One region of the Pantoea ananatis PA13 genome, then DNA from elsewhere that is predicted to be linked to it. Evidence: predicted binding sites of a transcription regulator. Region 1 holds the regulator's gene; each other region holds the start of a gene.
The links. Region 1 encodes LexA, which represses DNA repair genes until DNA is damaged. Its sites were predicted from a motif close to TNCTGTATGTACATACAGNA; they were not measured.

Region 1 (2,205 bases):
GCCAGCGAATATGAATAAACAGGGCAGCCTGTTCCAGCACCGACGGATCCCCACCGACAAAGCGGGTCGCCAATGCGGTGACGGGATAGCGGAGGAAGATAAACAGGATGCCGACCACCAGGGCGATGATCAGTGGCTGTGTCAGCGCACGCGCCAGCGCGGTCTTATCGCCCGCACCGAATGCCTGTGCCGTTAAGCCCGTAGTGCTCATGCGTAGAAAAAGCAGCAACATGAAGACAAAGCTGGTGACGGTCGTGCCGACGGCGACGCCGCCCAGATAGATCGGACTGTCGAGATGACCAATAACGGCCGTATCGACCAGGCCGAGCAAAGGAACCGTAATATTTGACAGGATCATGGGCAGCGCTAACCGCCACAGTTTTTTATCGGTAGCCGTCAGAAAGCGCATTCGTAAATCCGTGCGATGAACCGCCGGGGTTTCAGGTCAACCCACAGCGGAAAAGTAAGGACAAGCAGGGGAATAGTAAGATTGACGAAAGCCGACAATCTTAACCGGTTTTACAGCCACTCACCGTTACGCACAATGCCCACGGCCAGACCTTCAACGGTCAGTGACTGGGCACGGGTGTCAACAACGATAGGCTCGAAATCATTGTTTTCAGGTAAGAGATGCACCACAGAACCCTGCTTTTTCCAGCGTTTTACCGTGACTTCGTCATCGATGCGCGCCACCACAACCTGACCATTGCGCACGTCCTGCGTTTTGTGTACGGCCAGCAGATCGCCATCCATGATGCCGATGTCTTTCATTGACATACCGCTTACGCGCAGCAGGAAATCGGCTGAAGGCTTGAACATGTCGGGATCCACTTTGTAATGTGTTTCAATGTGTTCCTGAGCCAGTAATGGCTCACCGGCGGCAACACGACCGATCAGCGGCAGGCCGTCTGATGGCTCTTCTTCCATTAACAAACGGATACCGCGGGACGCACCAGAGACAATTTCAATCACGCCTTTACGCGCCAGTGCTTTCAGGTGTTCTTCGGCCGCATTGGGCGAACGAAAACCGAGTTGTGCAGCAATTTCTGCACGCGTTGGCGGCATGCCTGTTTGATTAATGTGGTCGCGAATCAAGTCGTAGACCTGTTGCTGCCTGCTGGTTAATGCTTTCATCCCGCCCCCTGGTTGTTTATACAGTCGCTGTGAGTATATACAGGTATTGGTGAAATGGAAACCAAAACTCAGGTCAAAATCAGTTATTTGAGCCGAGATGGAACGCTTATCGCAAATGCGACCAAAGCAGCGTTCCCCAGACAAAAAGGGCCAGTAATATTGCGATAAAAACGGCAGCGGATCCCATGTCTTTTGCCCGCCCGGCAAGCGGATGACGCTCCTGGCCTGTGCGGTCTACCACGGCTTCTATCGCGCTGTTCAGGACTTCGACAATAATCACCAGCACGACAGAACCAATCATCAGGATGCGCGAAACAGTATCGACATCCAGCCAGCAGGCCAGGATAATCGCCACCACTGCGGCAACCGCTTCCTGACGAAAAGCGGCTTCGTGCTGCCAGGCAGCACGCAGACCTTGCCATGAATAGCCGGCCGCTTTCACAATACGGTTAAGGCCGGTGGCATTATTTGTCATAATAAAGGAACTCTTTTCAAAGGATTGACGTCAATATTGGGCAGCGCACAATTGTCGCTGTCACAGATTTTTGCTGCGCTTTCTGATAAGCTTGCGCCGCTTTGCTAACAAGAGGCTTCATATTGTCTATGTCAGGTTGGCGTATACTTTTTTATAAATTACTGAATTTACCCCTTTCGTTTCTGGTAAAGAGTAAGGCCATTCCGGCCGATCCCGTATCCGAACATGGGCTGGATCCTACCCGGCCTATTATGTATGTCCTGCCTTATGATTCAAAGGCCGATCTCCTCACTTTGCGTGCGCAGTGCATCCGGCACGATCTGCCCGATCCGCTCTCACCACTGGAGATTGACGGGGCCCTGTTGCCGCGCCATGTCTTTATTCACGACGGTCCGCGCGTGTTCCCCTATTTCGTGCCCAGCGTCGAGTCGGTAAAAATCTTCCACGAATATCTTGATCTGCACCGCAGTAATCCTGAGCTTGATATTCAGATGTTACCGGTTTCAGTTATGTTTGGTCGTGCACCTGGCCGGGAAGTGCAGGGTGAAGACAATCCACCGCATTTGCGCTTGCTTAACGGCGTACAAAAATTCTTT
Region 2 (2,205 bases), 1.2 Mb from region 1:
AACTTGTAGCGCAACCAGTTACGGGTAGATGCAAGTATTCGAACATCTTTGCGGTGTAACCCGACTTCTTCGAACAGTTCGCGATACATCGCCTGTTCCGCGGTTTCACCGGGATTGATGCCTCCCTGAGGAAATTGCCAGGAGTGCTGTCCAAAGCGCCTGGCCCATAACACTTGCCCCTGCCTGTTACAAATTACGATACCAACATTCGGGCGGTAGCCATCATCATCGATCACCGGACTACCTCAAAAGCTAAAATTGAATGGTCTGATTGTTTCACACTCCTTACAGGCGGTAAACCACTGGATTTGCGGGCGCTTAGGGGCGTAATGTCGGGATAACTCACAGACTCATGCGAAGTTATAAACAAAAGTCCGTAAAAAGAGAGATCTTATTCACGTTTTCTGTGGATAGCTTTGTGCAGAACACGGGAGTTAACTGAATAACGTACCAGGATGAATCTGAAGGCACCAAAAACCAGACCACGATTTATTCTTGAAATATAAGCCTATTTTTTTACTCTGCTGCCTTTTACCCTGCCGGAAAGGGGGCGGATAATTCCTTCGTGCTGACAATTGGCTAAAGATCCACCACAATGCTTTTTATCCACAGCGATCGGCTCAAGCTTGCATCAAACGGCTTAATTTTTGTTGAAAAACAGCAAAGTCAAGGCTGTAAATGGAACCAGTAGGCAACCTGAGACGGGGTTATCCCATTTTTCTGTGGATAACTGGGCTTGAGATCCTGTTCATTGTTGATAGCAAGTTGGGATAACCTGCGACATGAGTTGGAGCCTGCCAATTTCGCTGTAAAAAAAAGTACTATGTTTCATGTTATTATGTGAGTTATACCGCGTTCTTTCCTGTGGAAAACCTGAGGCTGCTGCAGGCTGCTTAATTATTAATCATTATGAGTTATTCACATGACATTCCTTCCCGGGCCACCTGAAGATGAGTCAACACTGTTATCGCGCGCCCAGTCACTGGCAGGTTTAACGCTGCAAACCCTGGCCGACCAGGCAGGCATTCCGATACCGGCCAACCTGAAACGGGATAAAGGCTGGGTCGGGATGCTGCTGGAATGGCATCTGGGCGCCAGTGCGGGCAGTAAAGCAGAACAGGATTTCGCACACCTGGGAATTGAACTGAAAACGATCCCTGTCGATCGCTATGGCAAGCCGCTGGAAACAACATTTGTTTGCGTTGCGCCCCTCACCGGAAACAGCGGCGTCACCTGGCAAAACAGCCATGTCCGCCATAAGCTGGCGCGCGTCCTGTGGATGCCGGTAGAGGGCGAGCGTGACATCCCATTAGGCGAACGTCGGGTTGGCGCGCCGCTGCTGTGGAGCCCCGACGCGCAGGAAGATGAGATGCTGCGCCAGGACTGGGAGGAGTTGATGGATATGATCGTACTGGGTCAGGTAGAACGCATCACCGCCCGTCACGGTGCCTGGCTGCAGATTCGCCCCAAAGCAGCAAACAGCAAAGCCTTAACGGAAGGGATCGGCGATCGCGGACAGCCCATCATGACGCTGCCACGCGGGTTTTATCTCAAGAAAAGTTTTACAGGCCCGCTTCTGGCACGCCATTTTCTGGTCTGACAGCCTTATTCTCGCGTCCCTGGCGGTATTTAAATGTGAGTTAGACAAATTTGGTGCGTATAATCTTTGTTTAATTTTCGTTTAGGATATGAGTGCAGGTATGTTCGAGTGGATTACCGATCCCAACGCCTGGCTGGCGCTGGGCACCCTGACCATTCTGGAAGTGGTTCTGGGCATTGATAACATTATCTTTCTGTCGTTAGTGGTGGCAAAACTCCCCAAACATCAGCAAGCCCGCGCACGCCGCATCGGTTTGATGGGCGCAATGCTGATGCGTCTGGGGTTACTGGCCTCTATTGCCTGGGTCGCAAGACTGACCAACCCATTGTTTACCCTCATGGATCATGCTTTTTCAGCACGCGATCTCATCCTGTTGTTTGGTGGATTATTCTTGCTGTGGAAGTCCAGCATGGAGATTCATGAAACGATAGAAGGCGAAGAAGCCGAGCACAAAACCAACGTTCACTCTTTCATGGGTGCCATTGTTCAAATCATGTTGCTCGACATCATTTTTAGTCTCGACTCCGTTATTACGGCCGTGGGCCTCTCCGACCATTTGTTTATTATGATGGCGGCAGTGGTGATTGCGGTATTAATGATGATGG
Region 3 (2,205 bases), 1.8 Mb from region 1:
AGAACACTTCACGTATTCTTTACTTATCTTAATAATTATATTAACAGTTAAATCAGATGTTTATATGTCTTCATCAGATCTGATCTACGCAGGCATGATCAGAAGCAGTCAGGAAAAGCGTCTCTTACCGCACCGCGATATCGGGCGCGCCCCGCCGGGGGCCAGCTGAAACGGCTTATCACTGACGGGCCAGGTTTCTGTGATTCCGCTTTATCGAACGGTGTGCTGTGCGTGCGGGGATAAATACCCTGTCCTGGCATCAGGCCGGGAAGAATAATAAAAACGGCCGGAGGTTAACGCAACAGGCGGCGCTTTGTGTCTTTCATGTTGTGTCTTTCATCAAATCGCTATCTGAATAGCGATACGTCGGCATGGATATAAGGCATAACGACAATCATTATTTGCAGTTTATTCTTGGCAGAAAATTAAATCAGTCAGCGCCAGAATACAAATGCTGTCGATGTTGACGCTGCCGTTCATCGGGACCAAACAGAAAAGCGCGTTAATTAACGGCAAACATGCAGGTGAACGGCCCACTGAAATACCGTGCGTGTGACCGTTTCAGGGTCGTGAACATGACGCAGCCACGGCGTCAGACAAAAAGCGCGCCACGAACGAAACAGGTTAAGGCGCAGAGAAAGCCGCAGGTGAAAGAATGACCTGAATGCAGGATTGCTGAACAGTTGCGTAAAACCTGCCCGGCGCGGCTGCAAAAAAATCTGTATCCACATCAACCGCTTCATATAAACCCTTGCCATTTCACTTGATCAAACCCGTTGATCGCGATTACTGTAATTATATACAGTTATTTTGGAAGGGAGGTAAATGTGGAGCTTATCAGGCCAGCAAACGTCAGTGCGTTACTCGCGTTGCCGCTGTTTATGGAGCGGGTGCCATGTGGTTTTCCATCGCCGGCTCAGGACTACGTAGAGCAACGTATTGATTTGAACAAGCTGATCGTTCAGCACCCCAGTTCGACCTACTTTGTACGGGTAAGTGGAGAGTCGATGACCGGCGCAGGCATTAATGACGGCGATATGCTGGTGGTGGACAGCGCGCTAAGAGCCTCGCATGGCGATATCGTGGTCGCCTCTGTCGAGGGGGAATTTACCGTTAAGCGTCTTCAGCTTCAGCCCTGTCTGCAACTGATGCCGATGAACCGGCAGTTTAAACCGATTGCGATTAGCACGGAGGATGCGCTGGAAGTATTTGGTGTGGTGACCTATGTGATCAAGTCGGTTTATTAATCATGTTTGCGCTGGTGGACGTGAACAACTTTTATGCCTCCTGTGAAACGGTGTTTCGGCCCGATCTCAAAGGAAAACCCATTATTGTGTTATCTAACAACGATGGCTGTGTGATTGCACGCAATGCGGAGGCAAAAGCCCTGGGCATTACGATGGCCGTGCCCTTTTTCAAAATGCGGGAGATTATTGCCCGTCACAACGTGCAGGTTTTTAGTTCCAACTACGCCCTTTATGCGGATATGAGTACCAGAGTGATGACGCTGCTGGAGGAAATGGCGCCCTCGGTAGAGATTTATTCCATTGACGAAGCCTTTCTGGATCTGACGGGCGTCAGTCACTGTATGTCGCTCGACACCTTCGGCCGCGAGATCAAAACCCGAATAAAAAAAGAAGTTCATCTCAATGTGTGCGTCGGCATTGCCCCCACCAAGACGCTGGCAAAGCTGGCTAACCATGCCGCAAAAAAGTGGAGTAAGACAGGCGGTGTTCTGGATTTGTCCAACAGAGATCGACAGAAAAAGTTGCTTTCACTTGTGCCAGTCGCCGATATATGGGGCGTTGGCAGACGGCTCAGCCAGCGACTTGAGGAAATGGGGATTAAAACGGCAGATGATTTAGCCTGCCAGAGCACCAGCCTGATTCGTAAAAATTTCAGCGTGGTGCTGGAGCGCACCGTAAGAGAGTTGCGCGGCGAACCCTGTCAGGATCTGGAGGCGCTCGAACCCACCAAACAACAGATTATGTGCTCACGCTCCTTCAGCAGTCGCCTGTCAGACTATGCGCAGGTGCGGCAGGCCGTCTGCACCTACGCCGAACGTGCGGCCGAAAAACTTCGCAAAGAAAAACAGTACTGCAGACAAATCGGTGTGTTTTTGCGCACCAGTCCACACGCGCCCGGCGAAAATTTTTACGGTAATCAGGCCACGGGGCAACTCCTGACGCCGTCTCACGATACGCG
Region 4 (2,205 bases), 1.3 Mb from region 1:
CGATGGACCTGTCAGATCGTGCGGGTCGCCCGGCCAGTTTTCCACTTCCGTCGTGGTCGTCAGCTGTCCGCCTTTTTCCAGACCGGTAATCAACACCGGATTCAGATTCGCGCGTGCAGCATAAACGGCTGCGGTATAACCTGCTGGACCAGAGCCCAGAATGAGCAACTTACTGTGTTTAGCCGTACTCATGCGTTCCTCAGTTTCATTCGTCTGACATAGCCTGCGATTGTAGGGAATAAGCCGTGTCATTGACAACACTTGCGCGCGTTTGTTAGCGATTACTGCAAAAGGCGTAGACGATGATTGCACTTTTTGCCTGCGGTTTGCGCCAAAAGGGGGCAAAAATTCACGTTGTTGCACCTTATCGCCCGAAAATACTCATTTAAAAACAGTGACCCAGCGATGTGTCTGGCATCTTGTCCTGAATTTAGACATTTTACTTTGACAATCGCCTGCGCATTTGCGAAAACAGTGTGAGAAGCGAATGACATCTTCGGAACAAAACGGGTTTTGCCGCCGGGTTTTGGGCAATGTGCCGAACGAATTTTGTCGTCTGATATGAGTCATGACGCATGATGTGGACAGACAACATGCGTCATACACATAGGTGCGACAGCACTGAGACGCCGTTATTTCACTTCAAAAAATGCCCCGAACAATGAGCGTTTTCAGGGGATGGCAGGTAAAGGGAAGGAATTAAGAGAGACAATAATAATGGTAGATAATAAGAAACGCCCCGGTAAAGACCTCGACAGGATCGACAGAAATATTCTGAATGAATTGCAGAAAGACGGTCGTATCTCAAACGTGGAACTTTCCAAACGTGTAGGATTATCGCCTACACCTTGTCTTGAGCGTGTACGTCGTCTTGAACGCCAGGGATTCATCCTTGGTTATACTGCGCAACTTAACCCTCACTACCTGGACGCCTCATTACTGGTATTCGTTGAGATTACTCTGAATCGTGGCGCACCAGATGTGTTTGAGCAATTTAACGCCGCTGTGCAAAAACTTGAGGAAACTCAAGAGTGTCACCTGGTTTCTGGTGATTTCGACTACCTGCTGAAAACACGCGTGCCCGATATGTCCGCCTACCGCAAGCTGCTGGGGGAAACCCTGCTGCGCCTGCCGGGTGTAAACGACACGCGTACTTACGTGGTGATGGAAGAGGTCAAACAGAGTAACCGTCTGGTGATCAAAACGCGCTGATGCGTGGCAGGTGCAAAGCCTGTGAAATTTCGGTACACTCCTGTGAATACATACAGGACCAGCGTCGGGTGAGCCCGACGCTGTTGTTTCTTACTTTACAGGCACCTGGAGAGTTCTCTTGAGCCAGGAATACACAGAAGATAAAGACGTTTCGTTACAGTCGCTGAGCAGTGGACGCCGTCTGCTGGAAGCGTTGCTCATTCTGGTGGCGTTGTTTGCCGTCTACCTGATGGTTTCCCTGGTCAGTTTTAATCCTTCCGACCCGAGCTGGTCGCAGACGGCCTGGCACGAGCCTATCCATAATATCGGCGGTACGGTAGGGGCATGGCTGGCTGACACGCTGTTGTTCATCTTTGGCGTGATGGCTTACGCCATTCCACCGGTGATCCTTGGATTGTGCTGGATAGCCTTTCGCCAGCGCGATAATCAGGACTACTTCGACTATTTCGCCGTAGGTTTGCGCTTAATTGGCGTACTGGCCCTGGTCGTGACGACCTGCGGCATGGCTGCACTGAATGCTGACGACATCTGGTACTTTGCTTCAGGCGGCGTGATCGGCAGCCTCGTCAGCAATGCGATTTCACCTTGGTTTAGTCCTGCTGGTGGCACCCTCACTCTGCTTTGCATCTGGGCAGCGGGCATTACGCTGTATACCGGTTGGTCGTGGTTGACCATTGCAGAACGAATCGGTGGCGTGGTCATGGGCGTGCTGACATTTGCCAGCAACCGTTCACGTCACGACGAACCCTGGCAGGAAGAGGACGAGGGCGAACATCATGAAGATGATGTGCCTGTTCTTCACGCGCAGCCCCATGACGACGATGACGTTCTGCTTTCTGCGCCCCGTAAGGCGCAGCCCGATCTGGACGAGCACGATCCGCTGCTGGCTAAGGCGGCAACAGCGACCCGCGCTGCCGTCGCGGCAACCACCGACGCTGCTGAAATGCCGGTGGCACCCGTCCAGCAACCTGCAGCCAGCGTGGCATCAACCTT

Region 2: the regulator LexA is predicted to act here: its motif matches at 671-690, upstream of mutH (DNA mismatch repair endonuclease MutH).
Region 3: the regulator LexA is predicted to act here: its motif matches at 788-807, upstream of umuD (translesion error-prone DNA polymerase V autoproteolytic subunit).
Region 4: the regulator LexA is predicted to act here: its motif matches at 1,251-1,270, upstream of PAGR_RS14305 (DNA translocase FtsK 4TM domain-containing protein).

Annotation. Positions count from the first base shown of each region.
Region 1 covers NC_017554.1:4,369,290-4,371,494, forward strand. Annotated here, with positions in the region: gene dinF (MATE family efflux transporter DinF) at 1-409, opposite strand, end outside; gene lexA (transcriptional repressor LexA) at 520-1,134, opposite strand; gene PAGR_RS20625 (diacylglycerol kinase) at 1,241-1,609, opposite strand; gene plsB (glycerol-3-phosphate 1-O-acyltransferase PlsB) at 1,738-2,205, shown strand, end outside.
Region 2 covers NC_017554.1:964,658-966,862, reverse strand. Annotated here, with positions in the region: gene rppH (RNA pyrophosphohydrolase) at 1-236, opposite strand, end outside; gene mutH (DNA mismatch repair endonuclease MutH) at 923-1,600, shown strand; gene PAGR_RS04690 (TerC family protein) at 1,701-2,205, shown strand, end outside.
Region 3 covers NC_017554.1:2,543,534-2,545,738, reverse strand. Annotated here, with positions in the region: gene umuD (translesion error-prone DNA polymerase V autoproteolytic subunit) at 828-1,247, shown strand; gene umuC (translesion error-prone DNA polymerase V subunit UmuC) at 1,250-2,205, shown strand, end outside.
Region 4 covers NC_017554.1:3,041,853-3,044,057, reverse strand. Annotated here, with positions in the region: gene trxB (thioredoxin-disulfide reductase) at 1-192, opposite strand, end outside; gene lrp (leucine-responsive transcriptional regulator Lrp) at 718-1,212, shown strand; gene PAGR_RS14305 (DNA translocase FtsK 4TM domain-containing protein) at 1,331-2,205, shown strand, end outside.